2 linked regions of the Desulfosporosinus acidiphilus SJ4 genome follow. The protein of the gene in region 2 binds, or shares a complex with, the protein of the main gene of each other region. Links are inferred from orthologs where the notes say so. Each region holds a gene or a part of one and is shown on either strand. Other genes may lie near its edges. The genes, in order: trxB and trxA.

The links.
Region 1: the proteins of trxA (region 2) and trxB are in contact, whole or in part, in a crystal structure (PDB 1F6M), measured with the Escherichia coli proteins. The link is inferred for Desulfosporosinus acidiphilus SJ4 from one-to-one orthologs.

What each region holds. Positions count from the first base shown.
Region 1 is NC_018068.1:3,090,946-3,097,645, forward strand. What follows is about bases 2,494-5,340. They hold trxB (thioredoxin-disulfide reductase), read right to left. Parts: upstream 4,472-5,340; coding sequence 3,515-4,471; downstream 2,494-3,514. Other genes in these bases: DESACI_RS14035 (electron transfer flavoprotein subunit alpha), read right to left, coding at 2,494-2,557; DESACI_RS14040 (electron transfer flavoprotein subunit beta/FixA family protein), read right to left, coding at 2,557-3,390; DESACI_RS14050 (UPF0182 family membrane protein), read left to right, coding at 4,642-5,340. Also shown: DESACI_RS14030 (FAD-dependent oxidoreductase), read right to left, coding at 1-1,216; more of DESACI_RS14035, read right to left, coding at 1,229-2,493; more of DESACI_RS14050, read left to right, coding at 5,341-6,700.
Region 2 is NC_018068.1:3,605,648-3,612,457, forward strand. The notes cover bases 3,854-6,810. They hold trxA (thioredoxin), read right to left. Parts: upstream 5,522-6,810; coding sequence 5,186-5,521; downstream 3,854-5,185. Other genes in these bases: DESACI_RS16510 (replication-associated recombination protein A), read left to right, coding at 3,854-4,761; DESACI_RS16520 (metal-sensitive transcriptional regulator), read right to left, coding at 5,555-5,836; aspS (aspartate--tRNA ligase), read right to left, coding at 5,989-6,810. Also shown: tRNA 2-thiouridine(34) synthase MnmA, read right to left, coding at 1-1,040; Fe-S cluster assembly scaffold protein NifU, read right to left, coding at 1,047-1,424; cysteine desulfurase NifS, read right to left, coding at 1,544-2,728; DESACI_RS16505 (RrF2 family transcriptional regulator), read right to left, coding at 2,763-3,215; more of DESACI_RS16510, read left to right, coding at 3,478-3,853. UniProt on the Escherichia coli protein: Participates in various redox reactions through the reversible oxidation of its active center dithiol to a disulfide and catalyzes dithiol-disulfide exchange reactions.

The sequences.
Region 1 (6,700 bases), 520 kb from region 2 along the record:
TAATTTCTTTCTGGCGTTGTTTTTTGGGAGTTCCATCTGCCGTTAAATACATTTTAGCAGCCTTAGAGAACATTTTGGGATAGATCTTTAGAAGATGGGGATTATCCTCGAAGAATTTACCCATATGGCGATAATGATGAAGATCCTTCAAAACAAAAGAATCGCGCAAACGGGATTCATAAACAGCCATAGCTTGATCGCTGACATCTCCGGCTTTGATGGCTTGAGCGGCAACTTCGCCGGCAATTTTTCCGGATACCATGGCAAGATTTGAGCCTTCACGGTTAAGAGAATTCATCAGCATAGCGGTATCCCCAACGACCATAACCCCCTGGCGATGAAGCCTTGGGACATGTGTATACCCACCCTCCGGGATGAGATGAGCCAGATACTCCTTAGTTTCACCGCCCTGCAAAAGCCGCTTGACATAAGGTTTCGCTTTAAGATTTTCCAAGAGATCATTGGGAGTCCAATGTTCCCGTACTACCGATTCCAGGATAGCTCCAACTCCGATGGAAATTGAATCCTTATTGGTATAGATAAATCCAACACCCATCATCCCTGCTGTTGAGTCCCCGTATAACTCGATGGTGGCTCCCTGTCCTTCATCGAGGCAGAAACGATCCTCGATCTTTTCTTTTGGCAACGAGATGATTTCTTTGACGGTGACAGCGACCGTTGCCGGCTTTAAGGATTTTGCCAATCCGGCTTTAACAGCTAAAAAGTTATTGACTCCTTCGGCAATAATAACAACTTTAGCTCCTAAGTCCCCTTCAGCTCTGCCTGTTCGAACTCCCACAACATTACCGTTTTTATAAAGAAGATCTTCAACCAGTGTTTCCGTGATGATCATAACTCCGGCTTTTTCCGCTTGTTGAGCCAGCCAGCGGTCAAATTTAACCCTTAAAATCGAATGTGCATTATAAGGTTCCGCTGCCCAATCCGGATCTCGATAACCGGCCAGAATTGATTCATCTCCGCTTAACATGGCGATCCTCTGTTCAATGATAGGGCGTTCTAACGGTGCCTCTTTCCAAAATTCCGGCACGACCATATCCGTGGCCTTTGTATAGAGGATCCCGCCCATCACATTCTTCGTACCGGGGTAATCTCCGCGTTCGATGACTAATGTTTTCATACCTGCATGAGCAGCGCTAATTGCGGCAGATAGGCCAGCAGGACCGCCTCCGACGATGATTACATCAAAGTTTTCCATGATTGCCCCTCCTTAATTAGCCACGCCGTGCTGAAGGCGTTTTTTAAATTCTGCTGTTAGTGCAGGTACGATTTGAAAAAGATCACCAACAATCCCATAATTAGCGACTTTTAGGATGGGTGCCTCTGGGTCATTGTTAATGGCTATAATAAAATCTGAAGTTTCCATACCTACTAAATGCTGAATAGCTCCTGAAATTCCGATGGCAATATATACCTTTGGACGAACGGTAACTCCTGATTGACCAACCTGTTGATCATGACTAAGCCAGCCTGCTTCTACGGCTCCTCGGGACCCCGCCAGAGTACCGCCTAAAACTTCGGCTAATTCTTCTGCCAGGACCAAGTTCCGTTTGGCCGCGAGACCCAGACCCACAGAAACTATAATTTCAGCTTTGTCTAGAAATGCGCTTCTGGCATCAGCCGGAATGAACTCCAGAACTTTTGTGCGAAAATCGCTTTCATTCGATGTGAATTCTTCGCGTATCAGTTCTCCTTGTCGTCCTTCAACCTTTTCAGGCATTTCCATGACTCTCGGCCGTACAGTGGCCATTTGCGGGCGTCTGCTGCGGCAAAGGATCGTGGCCATGATATTCCCCCCGAAGGCAGGTCGGGTTTGCTGCAGGAGTTTCGTCTCAGGATCAATACCTAATACCGTACAATCAGCAGTTAATCCTGTTTGCATCTTCGTAGCGACCGCCGGGAATACATCTCGTCCCATGGAGGTAGCGCCCATAAGTATAATTTCAGGTTGGTATTTTCGAACAAGGCCCGAAATTGCTTCAGCATAGGGTTCTGTTCTATAGTCCTTAAGCACTTCATGATCGATAACATAGACTTTCTCTGACCCGAAGGCAAAAGCTTCGGGAATCACACTATCGACTTGATAACCGGTGATCACGCCGCAAAGTTCACAGCCCAGAGAATTGGCAAGCTTTCGGCCTTCGCCCAACAACTCCCAAGAAACCGGCGCAACTCTCCCGTTGTTATATTCAATAATTACCCAAACTCCGCTCCAGACATCGCCCCCGGCAACTGGTTTCACTTGAGAACGAATTGTCTTTTTCGCATTACCTTGAGCATAATCACTTACCGCTTCCGGCAGAGGTTCTTTTAAATCAAACTTCGAACCAGCCTCCGAAGCAATTTCAGTTTTTGGTTCTTGGGGAATAGAAAGAGATAGAGCGTTTGTCGGACAAACTTTGACGCAGCTCCCCAGGTCTTTACATTTATTGGGGTCAGGATGAGCAATTCCGTCGACTAAATCAATGGCTTCCAGGGAGCATTCCATAACACACGCTCCACAACCAATACACTTTGTCTTATCAATAGCTACAGTCATTAATGCTTGCCTCCCTTCATCAGGGGATGAACCATGATGACGTTTTGTTGCAGAAGCTTTTGGACAACCGAAGCAGCAATCCCTGCCGGATCTTTCGTACCATCCATGATCTCCCCGCCGGATCGTCCGGGAGGCGCAAATATCCTGGAAACACTTGTAGGAGATCCCTTAAGGCCCATCTGCTTCAAGTCAAAAGGTAAGGAATCAACGGTCCAAACTTCCGGTTCGTAGGCAGCAGCATTCATCATATTGGGAAGAGAAGCGTAGCGTATGTCATTTAGTTCTTTTTCCACCGTAATTAACGCGGGCAGTTGAGCTTGAACTATTTGCCGGCCACTTTCAGTTTTTCGTTCAACGGTGATGCTTGTATCCGTTAGTTCCTTAATCTTAATAGCATAAGTTAACTGTGGAAAGCCAAGCCTTTGAGCAATGCCCGGCCCAGTTTGAGCAGTGTCGCCATCAATTGCTTCTTTACCGGCAAAAACTAAATCAATGGGTTCTGTCTCATGAATTTTTTTAAGAGCCGTCGAAATAATATAAGCTGTTGCCAATGAGTCTGAACCGCCAAAAGCACGGTCACTCAAGAGAATTGCGCGATCCGCGCCAAAAGACATGGCTTTTTTTAGAGCTTCTTTGGCCTGCGGAGGGCCCATGCTGACGATAGTTACTTTACCGCCAGCCTTTTCTTTTAAGCGAATTGCTTCTTCTAAGCCATGAGCATCATAGGGATTAATAATTGAGGGTACTCCCTCCCGCATGAGGGTATTGGTATTGGGATCAATTCGGACTTCTGAGGTATCAGGTACTTGTTTTAGGCAGACCACAAAGTGCACTGAGCATTCCACCTCTATTTTTTAATTAGTTTAAATTGTTTGAAGTTTACTATAGCATATTATAAGCATTACAAATTATCAAGGTCTTATTTTTCAAAAAACCTTAAAATTCTACAAATAATGCTTACTTGTGATGCTGCTCTGCTAAATACTTCTCAACTTCAACTGCAGCAAGGGCTCCGTCACCAACCGCCGTAGAGACTTGCCGCAGCGGCGTAGTGCGAATATCTCCGGCTGCGTACACACCCTCTATATTTGTCTGCAAAAACTGGTTAGTATATATATACCCTCGTTCGTCGGTTTTTATCTCACTATCAATAAACTGAACGTTAGGACTTGTTCCAACATAAATGAAGACACCATCAGCTTTTATTTCTTTCCTTGTTGAGTCAAGGGCATTACGAACGCGTACTCCTTCGACATGATCTGACCCCAGAATCTCTTCTACCACATAATTAAGTTCAAAGCGAATTTTAGAGTTTTCCTTGGCCCGGTCAACGATAATTTGTGAAGCCCTGAAACCCTCACGCCGATGAATAAGAATGACTTCTTCAGCAAATTTAGTAAGGTATAATCCTTCTTCAATAGCCGAATCTCCTCCGCCAACGACGACAACTTTTTTTCCGCGAAAGAAAGCTCCGTCGCAAGTGGCACAATAAGACACTCCCCTCCCTTTGAAAAACTCTTCACCAGGAACATTCAGCAGCCTAGGCTTAGAACCTGCCGCAATAATCAGGGCCTTTGCTTCTAAAACAGAGCTGTCGGTATGAATTTTCTTCACGGTTTCCTTGAGATCAAGGCCTTTTACTTCTTCATAAACAAATTCAACTCCAAATGACAAGGCTTGCTGATGGAAGGCGTTCATTAGTTCATAACCGTTGACACCTTCAGGAAAACCAGGATAGTTTTCGATTTTGTCTGTTGAAGCTGCTTGTCCGCCGGGCATTGCTAATTCAACGATGGCCGTTTTAAGTCCTCCACGGGAGGCGTAGATTCCTGCAGTAAGACCTGCAGGACCTGCTCCAACGATTATTACATCATAAATCATTTGTAACAACTCCTCTAACAATACTGTCGACATACCCCTTACGGGTATTTTTTATAGTATACCATATTAATGCTAAGGTTAGAAAGACTCTAATTGCAATTTCGAAAAAATTTGGAAGGGATTTTTAATTCTTGGGAAGAATATATGAATACTAGCTTAATGAAACAACAATTTATTGTTATAGTTTGAAGGGGGATTCTCTATTGCAACGTTTTTACAAAATTCTCGTTGGCCTAATTCTAATTGCCGCTTTACTAAAAGCATCCAGCGGCTTATATGAAGATTGGTTATGGTTTAAGGACTTAGGTTACACACAGCTCTTTTGGACACCGCTCTTAAGTAAGGTTCTTTTCCAAGCTGTCAACGGAACGATTCTCTTCTTATTTATTGCCGGAACTCTTTTTTCCATACGGCATGCCATTGTAACCTTCGTTAATGAACGTCTGCGCCTTAGGTTACGTCTGGTGCAAGATATGAACAAACCTGTCTTGAGCCTAAGCCAGCGCAGAGTGACGATTTGGCTGCTCATCATATCGGCTGTCGTAAGCTTTGGGGTGAGCTTTATCGCTGGGTTTACCGGCTGGCTGGACGTTTTATCCTTTATCCACGCTACTCCTTTCGGTCAAACCGATCCAATTTTCGGTAAGGATTTAGCATTTTATTTCTTTCAACTACCTTTTCTAAGAACTTTATTTAATGCTTTCTTTGGCCCTCTCTTTCTTTTGACCTTATTTACGGCAATCTTTTATATTGTGACAAGAGTGCTGAAACTTCATTCCCTAAAATTTTGGCGTAAGGGATCGGTAGAAATTACAGCGGGAGCCCGCAGGCACCTTGCATTATTAATATGTATTCTTTTTGCCCTCAAAGCCTTTGGCTATTATCTTAACATTTTTCAGTTACTTTATTCTGTCCATGGTCATGTTGTTGGTGCAGGTTACGTTGATTTAACGGCGACTCTCCCTGCCCTCAAAGTTTTAATAGTTATCAGCATCATAGGCTTTATCTCAGCTATCATTGCCCAATCATTTAAAGACCCTCGTCTTCTGACACTTCCGGTTGCCGGAATCGTTGTCGTTGGAATTCTCATCTATGGCATCTTTCCATCTCTGCTGCAATCGTTTGTTGTAATTCCTAACGAACTGACTAAAGAACAGCCTTACATTCAAAATGAAATTGCCATGACTCGTTACGGTTATGGTTTAGACCATATCGCTGAAACAAATTATCCCGGAAACACTCCGATTACCTTGGGCGCGTTAAAAGCGGATCAGGGGACTTTAAACAATATCCGTCTCAATGATACACGTCCTCTGCTGCAAACGTTCACCCAAAAACAAGGAATTCGTCTTTATTACAAGTTCAATGATATTGATATCGACCGTTATACGATTGATGGTGAATACCGCCAAGTGATGCTAGGACCACGGGAAATCTCAACACCCGACTTAGACCCTAAGGCTCAAACCTTTGTCAATTTACACTTTGTGTATACTCACGGTTATGGTGTCGCCGCCTCCTTTGCCAATGCTGTCAGTCCCGAGGGATTGCCATCGTTTGCAATCAGCGACATCCCTCCTGTCACTAATTTCCCTGAACTCAAACTAAAGGAACCCCGTATCTACTATGGAGAACTTACCAACGATTGGGTGGTTGCCGATACCTCAGTTAAAGAGTTTGATTATCCTCAGGGCGACTCTAATGCCGAAACCTCTTATACCGGCAAAACAGGTATCCAATTTACCCCCCTCAACAAATTCATGCTTTCCCTTAGTCACGGAACTTTACGCTTCTATCTTGCCAGTGAAATAACCCCCAATAGCAAAATGCTGATCTATCGCAATATTAAGGAACGGGTGCAAAAGTTAGCTCCCTTTCTCACCTATGATTCTGATCCCTATATGGTCATCGATAATGGCCGTCTTAAATGGATCATTGATGCTTATACTACTTCCGATGCCTTACCCTACTCGAATAAATACTCTGACCAAGAATTCAACTACATCCGTAACTCCGTGAAGGTAGTTATTGATGCCAATGACGGTACTGTTGATTTTTACGCTGTTGATCCCCAAGATCCTATCCTAAAAACCTACATGAGCATTTTCCCAGGGGTCTTTAAAGATTTCAGCAGTTTCCCACCATCACTGAAGAGTCATCTGCGTTATCCTGAAACTCTTTTCACGATTCAAAGTAATATGCTTAGAACGTTCCATATGACTGATCCTTCAGTCTTCTATAATAAGGAAGATGCCTGGGACA
Region 2 (6,810 bases):
ACGGCTTGCCCTGGTGTCACTGCGCGCTGAGGTTCAGAAAAATTCACTAGGACACCGGAAGTCTTTCCGTGAGTTGAAGGAGTTACTGTTGCTTCAGCCCCGGCAGAGTTATAACGAATTTTCGCTTTAACCTTGATTGGTTCTTTTAAATCGGAAATTGAAATCCAGTTTAAATCCGTTGCCCAAAGGGAGTCGGAATAGACCTCCTGGTCTTCTCCCAAAACAACCTCATTACGAGAGGGGTTTAAACCGATAACATATTTGGGTTTTCCAAAAGCAATCCCCAGTCCCTTGCGCTGACCAACGGTATAATGAATAATCCCCTGATGTTTTCCTAAAATATTTCCCTGGAGATCTACAAAATTCCCAGGTTTAATCTTAGCGTTGGATCGCTGGCGGACAAATGAAGCGTAGTCATTATCAGGTACGAAGCAGATCTCTTGACTGTCCGGTTTGTTCGCGACCCCTAAGCCCAATTTACCGGCCATTTTACGAACTTGATCTTTCGTATACTCTCCCAAAGGGAATATTGTATGCGCCAGTTGTTCTTGATTTAACATATAGAGGGCATAGGTTTGATCCTTACGTTCATCAGAACTTTTACTTAACAGAAAGCGGTCGCTGACAGGGTCGCGTAATACTTGGGCATAATGACCTGTTGCTATGTAGTCCGCTCCCAAGCCACGAGCTTTGCGCAGCATTTCTCCGAATTTAACATATTTATTGCAGGCCAGACATGGGTTAGGAGTTTCTCCCTGCAAATAAGACTTAGTAAAATAGTCTACCACTGATTCCTGAAAATAGGAGCGAAAATTCATAACATAATGGGGTATTCCCAGTTGATACGCAACCCGCCGGGCATCGTCAATAGCCGATATAGTACAACAGCCGCCTTCTACTTCCGGTCCGGCCGATTCCCAGATCTGCAAAGTTACCCCAATCACTTCATACCCCTGTTCTTTAAGTAAAGCGGCGGCCATGGAACTATCCACACCGCCGCTCATACCAACCACAACTTTAGGCTTTGTTGTCAGAGCCATAATCACCTATTCCTTTTTTCCCTGTTTTTCATGGTAATCTTTAATGGCTGCATGAAGGGCATCGGCTGCCAGGTTGGAACAGTGCATTTTTGCCGGTGGCAGCCCGCCTAAGGCTTCGGCCACAGCGGCATTGGAAATTTCCAAGGCTTCTTCAAGAGTTTTTCCTTTAACCATTTCCGTAACCATACTGCTTGTCGCAACGGCGGCTCCACAGCCAAAAGTCTTAAACTTAACGTCTTTTATAATATCCCCTTCTACGTCCAGGTAAATACGCATGATATCTCCACATTTAGCATTCCCAACTTCGCCGACACCGTCAGCGTTTTCAATTTCTCCTACATTACGAGGATTTGTAAAATGATCCATCACTTTTTCAGTGTACATTCTTCACCCACTCCTTTATCCGTTTTTCAACAATTGCTTTGAATGATTTTCTAGTTGGCTCTCTGACAGCATCAGAGACTTTTAATTTAGATTCAATTGAGTTTGCGTCATTCGAATTTCTATGCTTGCTTTGCGTGCATCGCTTGATCGTAGAGCGGGGACATCATACGCAAACGCTCAACGATCTTCGGTAATTGTTCAAGTACATAGTCAATGTCTTCTTCGGTATTTTGACGTCCAAGAGTAAAGCGCAGCGAACCATGAGCTATTTCGTGAACTAACCCCATTGCCAGCAAGACATGGGAAGGGTCCAAGGAACCCGAGGTGCAGGCCGAGCCGCTGGAAGCCGCAATTCCAAGCATATCGAGAGAAAGCAGCAGGGACTCACCTTCAACAAATTGGATGCTGACATTGACATTGTTGGGCAATCTCTTTTCGCCCAGAGGTCCGTTGATCTTGACATAGTCAATCTTCTCAACAATGCCATTTAAAAGTTTATCCCGAAGTTTACTGAGCCGCTGAGCATCTTCAGCTATTCGCTGACCGGCAAGTTCACAAGCCTTGCCGAAGCCTATAATTCCCGGTGTATTTTCAGTCCCCGAACGACGTTTCTTTTCCTGTCCGCCGCCATAAATCCGGGGAGCAACCCGGACTCCTTTACGGATATAGAGTGCTCCGACCCCTTTAGGACCGTAGATTTTATGGCTTGAGATGGTCAAGAGATCGATATTCATGGCTTTTACATCAATGGGAATTTTGCCAAGAGACTGAACAGCATCCACATGGAAAACTATGCCGTGTTCTTTGGCCAGCTTGCCGATTTCGGCAACAGGCTGAATTGCTCCAACTTCATTGTTGGCGTGCATCATTGTAATCAGAATTGTGTCCGGGCGAATAGCCTTCTTGATGTTTTCGACCGAAACAATACCCTCTTCATCTACCGGAATAATTGTTAGGTCAAAACCGTTTTTCTCCAAATATTCGCAAGTCTCGAGAACAGCGTGATGTTCCACCGAAGACGTAATAATATGCTTGCCTTTCTTACTCAAGGCTTCTGCTGATCCTAGAATAGCCAGATTATCAGCCTCTGTTCCTCCGCTGGTAAAGGTAATTTCTGAAGGTTCAGCACCGATTAGTTCAGCAACCTGACGCCGGGCTTCCTCCAGTGCCTGTTTGGCTTCTCTGCCAAAACTATGAACACTTGAGGGATTTCCATATTTCTCAGTATAGTAAGTCATCATTAAAGCCGCTACTTCCGGATCAACCGGGGTGGTTGCACTGTGATCTAAATAAACACGCCGCATAGGCTCACTCCCTTTATTTATTGCTGCTAAATGGTCAAATATAGTACATATACAAGCTGCGTTCAGTTTCAAGCTTTCGAGCATCTTCCAGCATTGTTTCCAGCGTGATTGAATCTAAAACGTCTGCTATCGAGTTTCGAACTTTCTCCCAAATCGTCCGGGTAATGCAATATTCCGCCTTAGTACAACATTCCGGATCTTCCTCGGAAACACATTCTGTGGGAGCAATAGGGCCTTCTAAAACACGTATTATATCACCGACTTTTATTTTGTCGGGTTCTCTCCCTAATAAGTACCCCCCTTGCGCTCCTCGAACGCTTTTCACCAGTCCGGCTTTACGCAATCCCGCAATAAGTTGCTCAAGGTAATGTTCAGAAATTCCTTGCCTTTCCGCAATGCTTTTTAAAGATACGGGACCATCTCCCATATGCTGGGCTAAATCGAACATAGCCCTGACACCATATCGACCTTTGGTTGAGAGTTTCACACCCTCACCTCTTTCCAAGAAAGATTAAATGTTCTATAACCTTTTTTCAACTATATCTTATTAAAACAGTCGGGATTTGTCAAGGCTATATCCAACTCTTTTACTATTGTTTTTAGCAGGGGTCATATAAGCTTAAGGATATAGTAAAAATCTCCTTAAGCCTTGGAAAACCATGTGCTATAATTTAAGTAATACTTATGCTAAGAAAGTGTATAATGCAAGTTTAACGTTCTAATAGTACCTAGAAAGGACCGTTCAACCAATGAATTTATTCTCAGCAACCTTTGATCAACATCAAGTTGCGCCTCTCGCAGAAAGAATGCGCCCTAGAACCCTCGATGAATATATTGGACAGCGCCACATCCTTGGTCCGGGGAAACTTCTCCGCCGCGCTATTGAAGCAGACCGCATTTCTTCCTTGATTCTCTACGGCCCGTCCGGTACAGGCAAGACCAGCTTAGCTCAAGTAATTGCCTCCCAAACCACCTCGCACTTTGTGCGGATTAATGCTGTTACCTCAGGTGTTAAAGAACTCCGCGAAATAACATCACAGGCCGGCGAAGATCTTCACCTCTATGGAAAACGGACCTTAGTCTTCTGCGATGAAGTTCATCGCTTTAATAAAAGTCAGCAAGATGCCCTCTTGCCCTCTGTGGAAAATGGAACCATTACCTTCATTGGAGCAACTACCGAAAACCCCTTTTTTGAGTTAAATTCAGCACTTCTCAGCCGCTCAACATTGTTTCATTTGGAACTGCTTACTTCCGCAGAAGTTCGTCTCGGCCTGGAAAAGGCTTTAAATGACGCGGAGCGCGGCTTAGGCAGGTATAAAGTTGAAATATCACCCCAAGCCTGGGAGCATTGGTTAAATTATGCCAACGGTGATTTGCGCAGAGCCCTGAATGCCTTGGAGTTGGCCGTGATGACCACTCCTGCAGCGGAGGGAATTCGTCATATTTCTTTGGAAATAGCTGAAGAATCAATTCAGCAAAGAGCACTGCGTTTCGACAAATCCGGGGATAACCATTATGACATCATTTCCGCATTTATTAAAAGTATGCGTGGTTCGGACCCCGATGCCGCTCTCTATTGGCTCGCTGTTTTGCTGGAAGCAGGCGAAGACCCTCGTTTTATTATGCGCCGAATTATCGTTCATGCTTCAGAGGATGTCGGCCTTGCCGATCCCCTGGTTATGCTTCAGGCGCAGGCCGCCGCCAATGCCTTGGAATGGGTTGGGATGCCAGAGGCAAGAATCCCGATGGCCCAGGCGGTCTTAGCCATTGCAACCGCACCTAAAAGCAATAGCACTGTGGAAGGCATCGACAACGCTCTTGCCTATGTAAAAAAGCATCCCACAGGGGAGGTTCCCCTCCACCTGCGAAGCAGCAACTACCCAGGTGCCGATAAATTAGGCAATGGTCAAGGATATCTCTATCCTCATAACTATCCCAATCACTGGGTAAAGCAAAGTTACCTTCCTTCCCAGATCCAGGGACAAGTTTTTTACACTCCCTCAGGTATGGGAAAAGAACCTTCGAAAGATTAAAAAAGGGGGCTCTTCACACCATCCCAAGAGCCTCCCGTGGAGAGTATCTTCAGAGACACTCGGCCAATTGCACGCTGCGGGAGTATGGGGAGTGAACTCGTTCCGCTAAAGCTGAACATCAGAGCTTCGGTGACGAAAGTATCCTGTTGGACAGTTTCGCCGAAAGCGCCTAGTCAATAACAAATGCTATTGTGCTGAAGGATGGCCTCTATCCACCTTGCTCATCGTCTCGGCCGATGTCAGGTTAGTCTCACTTAAGCTAGAGAAAAGTATAAAACCTAAAGTAGTCCTGCTTGATCATATTTATAAAGAGAGACCGCCGAAATCTTAGGATTTTCAGCGGTCTCTCTTTGGCTGTTTTTCAACAACCTGGTCGTCTAAGAACTTATTTTACAGACTCGTCTGTGTCTATTCTTGATTTGTTTTAGAATTTGAGTTGAGCTTCAATCATTTTCACGAGGTCGGGTTTTCCGCGGAATCCTACGATTTTTTCTACCAACCTGCCGCCTTTAAAGATCGCAAGGGTAGGAATGCTCATAACTCCATATTGGCCGGCAATAGGTCCATTCTCATCAACATCGAGTTTCCCGATGACCATTTTACCAACATAAGAATCTGCCAACTCTTCAACCACCGGTGCTACCATTCGGCACGGACTGCACCATGGAGCCCAAAAATCTACTAAGACCGGTTTGTCAGACTTTAATACTTCCGAGTCAAAATTTGCTGTCGTAAAGGTTTTTACATTTGCACCTGCCATGATAATCCCCCCATTTAAATTAATTTAAATTAGTTACTTAATAAATTTGCTGAGCACCCCGATTAGTTCTTCAATAGCACCTTCCTGATCATTGCTTTCAACAGCGTTACGCATACATCCGCGAGAATGATGTTCAAAAACAATGGTACCGACTTTGTTAAGGGCAGCACGCACTGCCGCGACTTGGATCAGCACGTCGACACAGTACTTGTCGCTCTCAACCATACGCTGGATTCCCTTAACTTGACCTTCAATTTTTTTAAGTCTGCGCAGGAGATCTTCTTTTGATTCTGCATAAGTCGTTGAATTTATCATACCGTATTTCCTCCGATACCCTAAGGGGGTAGCTACAATGCTATTATATCTAAGCATCACGGTTATGTCAAATAGTTCCCCGAAAAATTCAAGAGTATTATGCCGGATAATTTGCAGGCAATGATTCTCTAGGTGTAAGTACTATTTTAAAACTATTTTAAAACTATTTTAATACTAAGCTCCTTCAATTGCTTCTCCGCTACAGGTGACGGTGCATGAACCATTAGATCCGAGGCACTTTGTGTTTTCGGGAAGGCAATAACATCTCTAATGTTATCTTTTCCAGTGAGGAGCATGATCATACGATCAAGTCCAAAGGCAATCCCGCCATGAGGAGGTGTTCCAAATTCAAAGGCTTCCAGCAGATGTCCAAATTGAGCGACTGATTCCTCCTCGGATAATCCTAACAGCCTGAATAGCTGCTCTTGAACTCCCCGGCGATGAATCCGAATACTCCCGCCGCCAAGTTCGGTACCGTTGAGAACCATATCATAAGCTTTAGCCCGTACCTTGAGCGGTTCTGTCTCTAAAATCGGCAGATCTTCATCCATGGGCGCAGTAAACGGATGGTGAATAGCGACATACCGTTTTTCTTCCTCATCATACTCCAAAAGAGGAAATTCCGTGACCCATAAGAAATTAAACATATCCTCAGGGATAAGATTCATTCGTTTAGCAAGTTCTAAGCGCAGATGTCCCAAAGCATCACAAACAACGGAGTACTTATCGGCAACAAAGAATAAAATATCTCCGGTTTCCGCCTTTGTAATATCGATCAAGGCTTGCATTTCTTCTTCCGTGAAGAATTTCGTGATAGGAGATTTGATTCCTTCCTCGGAAAAGACAATCCAGGCTAAGCCCTTCGCCCGGTATGCACCGACGAATTTTCCCAGATCATCTATTTCACGCCTGGGCATTCCCGCGCACCCTTTGGCACAAAGGCATTTTACGCTTCCGCCATTGGCCACTACATT